4 regions of the Candidatus Brocadia sinica JPN1 genome follow, and region 3 is predicted to be linked to each of the others. Evidence: riboswitches for the same ligand, from Rfam matches in the RefSeq annotation. Region 3 holds a riboswitch; each other region holds the start of a gene.

Evidence for each region. Region 3 has a riboswitch for cyclic di-GMP ahead of BROSI_RS16790 (alkaline phosphatase family protein). Riboswitches for the same ligand answer to the same signal wherever they lie in the genome.
Region 1: it holds a riboswitch for cyclic di-GMP, as region 3 does, so the genes downstream of both, BROSI_RS18560 (LamG domain-containing protein) here and BROSI_RS16790 (alkaline phosphatase family protein) in region 3, are expected to answer to the same signal.
Region 2: it holds a riboswitch for cyclic di-GMP, as region 3 does, so the genes downstream of both, BROSI_RS09700 (metallophosphoesterase) here and BROSI_RS16790 (alkaline phosphatase family protein) in region 3, are expected to answer to the same signal.
Region 4: it holds a riboswitch for cyclic di-GMP, as region 3 does, so the genes downstream of both, BROSI_RS02580 (hypothetical protein) here and BROSI_RS16790 (alkaline phosphatase family protein) in region 3, are expected to answer to the same signal.

Annotation. Positions count from the first base shown of each region.
Region 1 covers NZ_BAFN01000001.1:4,030,415-4,033,567, reverse strand. The annotation lists gene BROSI_RS18570 (hypothetical protein) at 1-504, shown strand, start outside; gene BROSI_RS18565 (carboxypeptidase-like regulatory domain-containing protein) at 681-1,100, shown strand; cyclic di-GMP riboswitch class I at 1,712-1,788, shown strand; gene BROSI_RS18560 (LamG domain-containing protein) at 1,825-3,153, shown strand, end outside.
Region 2 covers NZ_BAFN01000001.1:2,161,525-2,164,677, forward strand. The annotation lists gene BROSI_RS09700 (metallophosphoesterase) at 1-937, opposite strand, end outside; cyclic di-GMP riboswitch class I at 1,002-1,113, opposite strand; gene sucD (succinate--CoA ligase subunit alpha) at 1,268-2,140, opposite strand; gene sucC (ADP-forming succinate--CoA ligase subunit beta) at 2,143-3,153, opposite strand, start outside.
Region 3 covers NZ_BAFN01000001.1:3,670,421-3,673,573, forward strand. The annotation lists gene BROSI_RS16785 (shikimate dehydrogenase) at 1-1,388, opposite strand, end outside; cyclic di-GMP riboswitch class I at 1,749-1,856, shown strand; gene BROSI_RS16790 (alkaline phosphatase family protein) at 2,000-3,153, shown strand, end outside.
Region 4 covers NZ_BAFN01000001.1:566,654-569,806, forward strand. The annotation lists gene BROSI_RS02580 (hypothetical protein) at 1-1,296, opposite strand, end outside; cyclic di-GMP riboswitch class I at 1,395-1,507, opposite strand; gene BROSI_RS02585 (FAD-dependent oxidoreductase) at 1,792-3,153, shown strand, end outside.

The DNA.
Region 1 (3,153 bases), 360 kb from region 3:
CAACCCGGTACTGCTGCTGTGCTCGACACCCTGGATTGCCGTTTTGTTAACGCAGGCACCCAGATGGGTCATCAGCTCTATCAAGTCCACACAGTTGATCTGGGCGGATTACCTACACCCGTTTGGTATCTGATCGATTGGTGGATGGGCACACTTACCGTAGCCGATTCCTTCTTTGCGGCTGGTTTGTCCAATGACTGGAATGCCTCGATTGCAGCAAATGACTTTGGTGATGTATTTGTAACGTGGACATCAAATGATCCTAGCACGGGCACAAACGCCCAAGTAAGGCTCTCTGGCCGAAGGAATTTTGATCCCCTAAATATAGGCGGCGGTGTAGCAGCCTTCACAAGTCCTACATATTATACTAGTTATCGATGGGGTGATTACTCAGCGGTTACTGTTGATCCAATCGTTGTAAATCAACTCCGTGCCTGGCTTGTCAATGAAACAATCATTAATCCCACTACATGGGGTTCGAGGATAGTCAGAATTGGTTTCTAAGGGATGATTTCTAGATTAGATCGTTGTTGCATAAAGGGGGGAGCAGTGACAAGTCTCCCCCCTTTTTTATTTTTACCAAATGTTTACAGATACACTTAGATAAACACTGATAAAATAGATACTTATATGCATTCTGCGATAAGGCACAGAACGTAAAACCAGGAAAATCAATCGATATGATCAGCTCAGTTCAGTTCAGGCTATTCATAACTGTGGCAATGATGGCATTTGTTTTTAGCTGTGTTAAAGACTATGGCAATACTTTGCGAAATAATGAAAAAAAAGAGACATTAAGCGGAAAGTTAGTGGGTGTCGTAACACGAGGTCCAATTTCACCTATGAGTAAAGATGAGAACCTTCAAACAAAACCGGCTATAGATGTAAAAATTGTGGTCATGACCTTATCAGGAAAGATTGTAGAGACCGTAGCGACTGACAATGATGGCAGATACAGTATCACCTTGCCTGGCGGGACTTATCGCGTTGAAATGCTCCCTTCATCATCAGAAATGACAAAAGATTTACCTACCGTAGTAACTATTATCAAAGGTAAAGAGACACACCTTGATATTCACATAGACACTCGCATACGTTAGATGATGTATATTTTTAAATTATACGACCTTCCCGTAGTTAGCCCCGCACCTAACCCATAACTTCCATCAACTTCACTGCAGCCAAGATACGCTTCATCCTCGGACCAAGGGAACCATTAGAACGATGTTCACTCCGAAGTGGAAAATAAAAAGGCAGTGAAAAGCCTTAGTCTTTTGGTCTTTTCGTTGATTAAGAAGCTTTTTTCTCGTGACTATCCTATGTTCCGGCTCGGTAATACCTCTGGCAGCTTTATCTGCAACGCCTCTATCTACGGCTTGGTTACCGTCGTTACGTCATACAAAAACAGTCTCGGCTCCTTGTCTCGCCGTCTTACCTCAAACAGCTTTCACCCTATCTTTTCCTGATTCCCCGATAGTCACGCCAAATTATCGTACGGATTATTCTCGTCAAATCCACGCTTCATATCCAGGACATCACCCGCCTATCAGACGAATTTCCGCTCAAACACTAAATATTTTAACAAATCTGCCGATAATTTTACCATCTAACGACTAAAGATACTAAATCCACACTTAATTATTGAGAAAGCGAGGTGATTGAGCATCGGAATGGATTAACAAATTTGCTAGACCTACAAAAGAGGTGGCAAATTTGAAAAAGGCAAACCAATCGTGAGATTGGGACGCAAAGCTATGGGTCTTCAATGAAGAATGCCAGGCTGCCATATTTGTTTTAGTAAATCTTTTGTTGGGAGAAGTACTTATGAAAATTACAAATACTTTTTTAGGATATGTGTTTTTAGTATTCACTCAAGTGTTTTTCTTGTTTGAAACAGGGCTAATATCTACGGTTTCAGCGAATGATACATGGAAAAGTTGGTATGGTATTACTGTAGATGGATCAGCAGAAAGTGGCGCAAAATATGCAAGGCAGATGGGGTATGATTCTATAAACATAAAATCCGGTATCTATGCCTCCCCTGATACCTATAAAGGCAAGCAAGCCTTTTCAGGTTTTAAATTTTATTTCATTAACCCTGATAAAATGCTGATTAGGAGTATGGGATATGATAGGAATATAAACATTACAAAATCTTATTCACAAGCAGAACGAGATTTTTACAATCAGTATATGACGTGGAAGAGCTATGATCCGTTTCCGGACAATATAGCAACGGGCTGGTTTCAGGGCACATCAACGGAATTTAATCCACTTTGGGATTTTCAGCAACAGGCGGTTATCGATATGGTTGTTGAGGGAGTTATAGCTATGTGCCATGACTATGAAGATGTAAGCTTGCCATTTACCTTTGCCGGACATATGTATGATGAGCCTGCTCTTGATGGTTATTTTTTTAATTGGATAAATGGAGATAATGAAGTAACTTACTTATCCAATTGGACGGGGACAGAGTCTGGTTTACTACACGGAACTATAACGCATGAATATGCAACATATCAAGATGGGAAAGCTGCTTTTTTCAAACAATTGAAGGCAAGAATGCTGGCTGAATTTCCTAATGCTAAATGGATCGTAGAGCCATATGATGTGTACTGGGGATGGATAAATCAGATAAAAGATCGTACAGACAAAGATGAATTAACCCCTGATATGATTTCACAGGAAAGCTCTAGTACGGAATTTGTAGATGATAGCGCTATTTTTAATTCAGGATTGGCTATTACGAAAGATATGATGGGCATCAGTCAGCCCAACAGTGTCGACGAGTATGAAAATCGTCTTTATGCGGCCAATGCTGGTATCAACAGGGCATGGTATAATTGGTTCCTGCGGTTCGGCGGCACGGGAAATATGCCGAGCTTTCAGAACATCACGGAAGTCTATCCCAGACTTAAACTCATACGGTGTTTGCCGAATTGGGACAATTTAAATAATGTTCCTCTCACCGATCGTTCATGGGATGGCAGTGTGTATCGGAGCACAAAGAGTTATGCCAGCAGCGATGTCATGTATTCACGTCAGCCGAAGACAGGAAAACTCTTTGTGGTGTTTGTGACGAAAAACGGCGTGGTAAAACTCAATGCGGGTGAGACGGTCACCGGGGTACAACGTGCCGATGGATACTTTATT
Region 2 (3,153 bases), 1.5 Mb from region 3:
TATTGTACTTTGAAAGGTTTGGATCGTAAGGGTGGAGACGCCAATCGTGATTCCCGGTTGATGTAAAAACCGCTATTTTTATACCGGGATTGTTCCGCTCCTTTTCCTTTCCTGCGCCGGTAATTATATTAATAAAAGTTTTCCAATTGTTTTCATCTAAATTTATTTCATCCCCCCAGCCATGAAAGGCAAAATCTACCAAATCTCCTGTAATTACAACAAAATCGAGATTACCCTCCTCAGCCATACTGTTTGCTCTCTGAATAAACTTTCTCAGGTTACGGTTAAAGTTAATGTATCTTTTTGCGATGTCGTCTCCACATTTCTTCTCATGCTTTACTTTCAGAACTTCATCGAGTATCTCGTCATTTCGTGTGGCAACATGAAGATCGGTAACCTGAATGAATTTGCAGCCTTCACCAAAGCTTTTAACAAATTGCACAGAATGGTAGTTAACCCTCTCCCACTTTTCTGATCGGTCTCTGTATACCAGATCGTAAAGACATGGGGGGCATTTTCCTCCTTTTTGAGGTAAAAGAAGAGTTTCATAATCTTCTGTGCTTTTACAATCGATACTGACCATGATTTTCCAATACCGGGTATTCTCCCCCATTACATTGTAATGGAACTCACTAGGAATAATCTCTCTCGTATCGTCTACTGTATTGAAATCCGATAGTTGATACCAATGAATAATCTCCTCAGGTTCATCGTTCATAGACAGTGGAATATCTTTTTTATCTCCATCCCCTTTATGAGAGCGTCGTAAATACAAAGTTCCCATAAAGTCATCCTTCAAGGGCATCTTGTTTTCCCCGTATTGTCCGGCAATTATTAACGGAAACATCTTCTTTTGCCCAAACTCCTCAACTGAAGCAATCTGTGGGCAACCGAGATTTGGGCTTATTATCAATGGAAAATCATCTCTTCTTGTCAATTGAACCTCTTTTCCTTATCCTGAAAATAAAAAAGCCTTACTGCAAAGATATATTTACAACATCTTCGGCAGTAAGGCTGTCTTTTTTAGTAAGGTATTTTATGCTACTTCCCTGTATGCTTAAAAGACCCTTTACTTTGCGTCCTCTGATTGCTCAGAGTTTGCCTTTATCGTATGTTTTTGGTTTATTCCTTCGTGCTGTCAAAAGCTATTGTTTGTTGACAATCTTTCGCATTAAAATATCAAAGTATCGTTGGATGTCAAGGAAAAAACTAACAGAGAATTCTAACATTTCCATAGAACAGGCAAAAATAGGAGGGATTATATCATTCACAGAAAAATTATCTCTGCTACGGTTTTCCCGATATCGGCAGGGCTGTTTACTACAATAACGCCTGCATTTTTAAGCGCTGCAATCTTTGAAATTGCTGTACCTTTGCCGCCTGAAATAATCGCCCCGGCATGACCCATGCGTTTGCCTGGCGGCGCCGTTCTTCCTGCAATAAAACCAACGACCGGTTTTGCAATCTCTCGTTTTATTACCTCTGCGGCTTCTTCCTCTGCGCTTCCGCCAATCTCTCCTATCAATACAATGGCGTGTGTTTCTTCGTCATTTTGAAACAATCTCAATATGTCCACAAAATCAGTTCCCAAAATGGGGTCACCTCCAATGCCAAGGCACGTGGATTGTCCTAAACCGCTCTGGGTCAATTGCCAGACGGCTTCGTAGGTGAGAGTTCCACTGCGTGAAACAACCCCCACCTTGCCTGATTTATGGATATATCCGGGCATAATGCCGATCTTGCATACACCAGGCGTAATAATACCAGGGCAGTTGGGTCCGATAAGACGCGCCTTCCTGTGAGAAAGATATTTTTTTACCCTGATCATGTCCAGCGCAGGTACGCCCTCGGTAATGCAGACCACCAATTCAATGCCTGCCTCAGCTGCCTCCATGATGGCATCCGCTGCGAACGGCGCAGGTACATAAATGACAGAAGCATTTGCCCCCGTATTTTTTACCGCATCGACTACACTGTCAAAGACAGGAACGCCTTGTTGTTTTGTGCCACCCTTGCCGGGAGTGACGCCTGCGACGAGTTTAGTGCCATATTCCAGCATTCGTCCGGCATGAAAACTGCCCGCATGCCCGGTTATTCCCTGGCATATTACCTTTGTATCTTTATTTATTAATATACCCATTTTTATTTTGTATTCTCTTTTGATGCCTTCACTACCATACTTGCGGCTTCTTTCATATCCTTTGCAGAAAGGATACTTAAACCGGAATTGTCGAGTATTTTTCTCGCCATTTCAACGTTAGTCCCTTCCAGCCGGACGACCAAAGGGATACGAATGCCTACTTCTTTGATAGCTTGAATGATACCGGACGCGATAATATCACACTTCATGATTCCCCCAAAGATATTAATCAAAACAGCCTTCACTTTGGGGTCGGACAAAATAATCTTGAACGCCTGTGTGACCTGTTCCAAAGACGCATCACCACCGACATCTAAAAAGTTGGCAGGTTCTCCGCCATGGAGTTTGACAATATCCATCGTGGCCATGGCGAGACCTGCACCGTTCACAAGGCATCCAATATTTCCATCAAGGCTTATATAACTCAGCCTGTATTTCCTGGCTAAAGCCTCAGCAGGAGAGACATCTTGATATGATATGAATTGGTCGAATTCCGGGTGGCGATAAAGGGCATTGTCGTCGATGTCCATCTTTGCATCGAGTGCATATACCTCACCATCAGTCGTCACAGCGAATGGATTTATTTCCAGTAATGAACAATCATTTTCTGTAAAGGCGCGAAACAGATTCATGATAAGGTTATTCAGCTTTGTTGAAAGCGCCCCTGATATGTTTAATTGAGAAGCGATGCGACGCGCCTGGAATGGAGGTATACCAAAGAATATGTCAATTGGTTCTTTGATGATTTTGGCAGGTGTTCGTTTGGCAACCTCTTCGATTTCTACACCTCCTTCAGCGCTGGCAATCAGCATTGGCTTACAAAGGGAACGGTCAATCGTTATAGCGAGGTACAATTCCTTTTTAATCGAAACGGCTTCTTCAACGAGAACATATTTAATTTCTGCGCCGCTTTGGTCAGTTTGCCGTGTTACAAGGTGGGTACCGAGCATGCCTGTTACGCATGCCTGGGCTTCTTCGGGCGTATTAACAAATTGGATACCTCCGCTTTTTCC
Region 3 (3,153 bases):
AAACCACCAATAATTGTACAACCCCGAGATTTGGCTTCACGCAACAATCTTGTTTCTATCGGGTTGTAAATAGTATCAAAAACGACCATGTTGGGTTTTAGTTGATCTTTATCAATCGGGGTTTCATTGACTGCGGGAAACATGCCCACAGGCGTGGCATTAATCAGGATGTCTGTTTGCATGGAAGGCAGATCATCGGGTTTTATGGATAGACAGCCAACATCTCTGGCGAGTGACTGTGCCCGCTCATAATTCCTGTTTACCAGGGATACTTGTGCGCCACATTCCTGTAATCCAAAAGCGATCGCCCGGGCGGCGCCACCGGCGCCTAACAAGGTAACGTGTTTTCCTTTTAGATGCTCGTGCTTTTCGCCCATTCCGGATGCATGATCAGTGTCCCCCAATGCTTGAATGGCTGCCTTACAATCTGTATTATAACCAACCAGTTTGCCGTCCTTGTTTACGATGGTGTTTACTGCACCGATCTTCTTTGCCATAGGGTCTACTGCGTCCAGATGATTTATTGCGGATTCTTTATGCGGAATTGTTACGCTATACCCTTTTACATCCAGTTCCCTAAACGCTCTGATAAAGTCATCGATTTTGTCTACCTTAAAAGGAACGTAAATATTATTCAAATTCATTTCCTTAAAGAGTGTATTATGGATAACTGGACTAATGCTGTGAGAGACGGGGTTTCCAATTAATCCGTAGATTGCCGTTTGTTTATTTTGTATTTGTGCCTGATAGACATGTAAAAGTTCGTGAATGCTGATCTGCCCTGGGGCGGATTCCTTTCCCTTCTGGAGAGACGCAAAAGTCAGATAGCTGCCAAATCTTTTATACAAGATGCGGCTAATGATGCCATAGTCGCCCATACAGAATGAAATTAATGGTGTCTGTGCTTGCTGGAGTAAGCGATATATTTTGATGTTATCTGTAATAGTGTTTGCATAAGTAACTATTTTTATAATATCAGCGCCATACCGGCTCAGTTTTTGATAAGTAACGGTCAGGTCATCGGGTGTTTCACGAAAATTATGGTAGGAAACAATGAGTTTCGTTTTACTCGCAGGGACACGGCGCTCCGTGTCCCCACGCATATTTTGAATGCTGTCATGTTCAACATCGACGAAATCAGCTTGTAACTGGATAGCGAGTTTTAGAAGCGCAATCCTCTCTTCTTCGCTTCCGCCGAACTTGCCACCTTCTCTGACGGGTCTGTTCGTAACAATCACAGGCTTAACTCGCCTTTCCAATATCCGCTTCAGATCTGGATTTTTTATGTAGTCAAGACGTAATTCGACAATGTCCGCAAACTTTGATGCATCTTCCATATCCCGGAGAACATCATCAAGGTTGTTTGCAATGATGGGTATGCAAATCATTTTTTCCCGAGCAAGTGGATAAGAAATAAAATGTAATAGAAACTATTGAATTTCAGGGAAGTTTACTTTTGCCTCTTTGGTGTACCAAGACAGTTCTTTTGCCAAGAATTATACAATTTATTATAAATGCAAAAACGAAAAATCAAAATGTAAATTTCAATAAATGTTCCATGTACTCGTGTGTATTAATTTCTTAGCAGAAATTTTGCGATATTTATTGTCGGTCATGTATTGCCCTGAAAAGGTAATCCGACTCATTCACGTCTTGATAAATTTATTTTTTGACTTGACAAATAATTTTGAATAGAGTAAAACGATTTCCATTTGATCAGGTAAAAATACCCAACAAAGTGGAAGATATCACGAAAAAGGTAAACCCTGAGTGATCAGGGGACGCAAAGTAGTGGGTCTTTAGTAAATAAGCATTTATCCCAGAGATTAGTTTATAAAGACAGCCTTACTGCCGAAGATGTTTACGAAAAATCTTTGCAGTAAGGCTTTTTTGTTTTAGGTCATTGTTGCAGTAAATACATGTGCAACGGAAAAAAACATTCAGGATCATTATCAGCACAATGAAAACCACAATCTCACATGGAAAGGAGCAAAGAAAAATGGAAAAGCAAATACAAAGGGCTATAACTATAGTAACTTTTTTTGCAGTAATTTTATTTTCCTTACCGCTTCTGGCTTATACAACAGAAAACGTTTTTGTGGTTGTTATTGATGGTTTGAGGAATAATGAGGCATTTGAAGATGCCGATCACGATCTCATACCTCACATTTGGAATGATCTCCGGCCTCAGGGTACAATATATACAGAATTCTACAATGATTATTTAACCACTTTTACAACCCCCGGCCATATGGCAATTGTTACTGGTCAGTGGCATGTTGCTCCTAATCTTGCCAATGTCGTATCAGGCGGTATTTACGATGTACGTCCCGAAGCGCCAACCATCTTTGAGTATTTTCGGTACCATACCGGTAAACCGAAGGCGAGTTGTTTGGTTGTAACAGGGAAAAAAAATAATATACAACTGGACTGGTCTCTGGAACCCACCTATGGCCCTAATTATGCAAGTTTATTGTTTGAGGGCGGGAACGATACTGACACCTATGCGCTGTTAAAAACAAAGTTAGAGGCGCATCATTCCAACCTCGTAGTGGTAAACCTTCGGGACGTTGACGAAGCCGGACACACCGGTGACTGGGTTACATACACCGGGGCAATTAAAAAGGCGGATGAATTGGTCTATCAGATTTGGACGCAGTTAATACAGGGGGATGCGTTTTATGCAAATAAGACAACCATGATTGTTACATCAGATCATGGCCGTCATGACGATGAATATGGAGGATTTCAGGAGCATGCCGGGATGTGTCACGGATGCCGTCATGTTCTGTTTTTGGGCATAGGCCCTGATACTCCGGCAGGACTGGAAATCCCTGAGAGACGTTATCTGAGAGATATCGCTCCAACGGTTGGAGAATTCCTTGGCTTTCCCACTCCGTTTGCCCGCGGGCAGATAATGACCGGCATCTTTTCTCAGAATCCTGACCCGAAAATTCATGTTTACTGCCGGAATCCACGGGTGAAAATTTTTAATGGGAAGGTGTTTGTTGTTTGGTCGCAGAATGATCCGACCGATACGGGGAATGAACATGTCTTTCTCATGAAGAAAGATTCGGCAGATATGTTCTTTAGCAATCCCATACCGGTTGATTCACAGAAGGCACGCTGGGCTTTTTTCCCTGCCGTGACTGC
Region 4 (3,153 bases), 3.1 Mb from region 3:
CTCATTTATTTTCTTTGCCAGTGAGAACGCATCATCTTCTTCTGTTATCTCTATATTCTCAACAATAGTCCGTCCTTCTGTGTCTTCTATAGTGGGAGAAGTTAATGATGGCGCTGATGTTTCCACTCCTGCTGTTGAAGTTCCTTCAGCTTCTGGTTCCTGTGGTATTGTTGTCTTTTCCTTGCCCTTTTTTGGCTGCGTTCCGGTGGTTTTCGATTCTTTAGAGGCTCTAATCTTTGTTAGCCTATCTAATTCCTTCAGCATCTTTGTTGTAATAGGTTGAACGTTTGCGGCGCCACCGCCAAACCTTCTTTTCCGAATATTCATATCGATTGCCCTGGCATAATACACTTCATTAATTACCGCTATCCAAATGTAATCGCTATCCTTTTTAATCTTTTCAATGAATTCGGCAGATAGAGATCGATTCTCCAATATTTCCCTGCCTGCTTCATTAAACTGTGACCGGGCCAACTTCAAAGTTATATAGTTTATACCAGAAATTCCTCTAATTCCTTCGGCACTGTTCGTTGCAATTTTATAATCATACGGTTCAAGAATAAAATTGTTTTCTTTCCCGAGTTTTAATGAATCAGTTCGAAAGAAAATATCTGTAAGTAGCCTGGCAGGAATAGCATAAGACTCTGCTGAGGGAATTTTTAAAGAAACCTCCCCTATTTTATTCAATGAAAATCCAAGGGCGACATTTAAATATTCAATCGGGACTAATGCATTTACATCGGCTTGCGTAATGTTGGTAACGGTAAATTCGGGAAAAGCCACTTGCCTTAACCGGTTACAATCACCACCGGTAAAAACATCCTGATCACTTGTTGCAACCGGCATTATAGAGACATCCGCCAAGTGCGCTTCATCCTTAGAAATGGATTTTTTCATGGCATCCGTTGTGCTTGGAAACGAAAAACGGTTTGTATAAAAATCATTTGCCAGGGTTGACGTACCATTCATGGATTTTAATTCATAGAGAACATTGGTAACCCAGATCCCTGCCTTGCCTAATCCCCCTACCTGTTCAATTAACTCAGTTTCATACGGATGTGTTGGAAGCAGCCAAATGTCTCCTGCCTGCACATCTTCACGGGGAGGGAAGACGGGGAAAATACCTTCTTCAGACATGGTTCTTGTCCATTCTTTATATATCAGTCCACTCTTAAATTCCCGGGAACTACATCCAGAGAATCCCATAATCGCGGCCAAACAGAAAGGCAAAGAAATTTTCTTTATGGCTCTAAAAGCATTCCTAATGCCCTGCTTCAAAATCATTGGCTTCTTCATAAAACCCTCCGATTCTTAAAATATGAGTTTAGTTTCTTCTCTTGATGATACGTCAAGAAAACAAAAAAGCCTTACCGCCAGGATATTCTATAGAAATCTTCGGCAGTAAGGCTATCTTTTTTGGAAGTAAGGTTGTCTTTTTTACATCCATGTAAGCTAAAGACCCTCCCTTTGCGTCCCCTGTTCTCCCAGGGTTTTGCTCTTTTCGTATATTTTTGCTTTTCAGAAATCAGCAAAAACCATCCGCAAATTTCAGGGTAAATCTACCACAAACAAACGCATTGTCAAGAAAATACCAGGTTAAAGATACAAGGTTTACTGTGGATTTTTCTTGATTGTTTCTTTACGCTTTTCTGATATGATAATAACACTTCTCAGTAATTCTTGTAGTACCACCTTTTAAAAATTTCTTTTTTACAAATTTTACAACCCCTTTCTCTTCCTTTTTAGGGGGGATTTGGATGCGGCTTTGCAAAACTATGAATTGAGACAACTATGGTAAACAATGTCAAACATCTGATAATCATTGGCGGTGTCGCGGCCGGGATGAAGGCGGCGGCCAAGGCACGGCGTGAGTCGCCTGCGATGAAAATTACTGTCATAACAGACGAACAATACATCTCCTACGCGGGTTGTGGCATGCCCTATTTTATCGGGGATATCATCAGGGATTCAAAAAAACTCATCCTTCGGGAACCGATCTATTTTAAGAACATGCATAACATTACCGTCCTTACCAGGCATCTGGCAACGGCCATTGACACCATGTCCAAACAGGTAAGGGCCAGGGACATTGAAAAGGGCCAAGAACTTGTCTTCGATTATGACAAGCTCATCATTGCCACAGGGGCACAACCCATTGTTCCTCCCCTCCCAGGCATTTCTCTGAATAACATCTTTACGTTAAGAACGATTGATGACACATTAAAGATACGGGCTTTTGTGGATGGCGGGCAGGTAAAAAACGCTGTAATCGTGGGTGGCGGACTTATTGGTATGGAAATGGTGGAAAATCTGGTTCTGCGAGGTATTAAGGTGACCGTTGTTGAACTCCTGGATCAAATCTTGCCCCCGCTGGACAAGGATATGGCATCAATTGTTCAGAAGTACTTAATGGGAAAAGGCATCGAGATCATCACATCGGATGGTGTAAAGTCCTTCGAGGGAAATGACAATACGGTAATAAAAGTTATTACTGACAAACGGCAGTTGCCTGCAGACATGGTTATTCTCTCCATCGGCATAAAACCCAATATCAAACTGGCTCAGGAGTCTGGTATAGAGATTGGCACAGCACGGGCCATAAAGGTAAATGAGCGTATGGAGACAAACATCCCTGGGGTATATGCTGTTGGGGATTGCGCAGAAAATATCCATTTAGTAACTGGCAAACCAGCGTGGATTGCGTTAGGTTCAACAGCAGCCAAAATGGGACGTGTTGCCGCTATCAATGCAACAGGTGGCTCTGATACCTTTAGGGGTGTCCTGGGGACCTTGATTGTAAAGATTTTTGAATTGAATGTCGGAAAGGTAGGTCTCTCCGAGCGGGAGGCCGTAAAGGAAGGGTTTCTGGTCGAATCTGCTATTGTCCCGGCAGGAGATAAGGCCCATTACTACCCTGAGACAAGGGACATTATTATCAAACTCATTGCCGATAAGACTACAAAAAAACTCCTGGGAGCAGAAATCGTTGGGGAAGGTGTGGTCGATAAACGCATTGATATTATCGCAACAGCTCTTACTTTTGGCGCAACGGTTGACCAAATCTCCAAGCTCGACCTGGCCTATGCCCCTCCTTACGCCATGTCCATGGATGCTATTATTGTGGCTGCCAATGTTTTGGGCAATAAATTATCT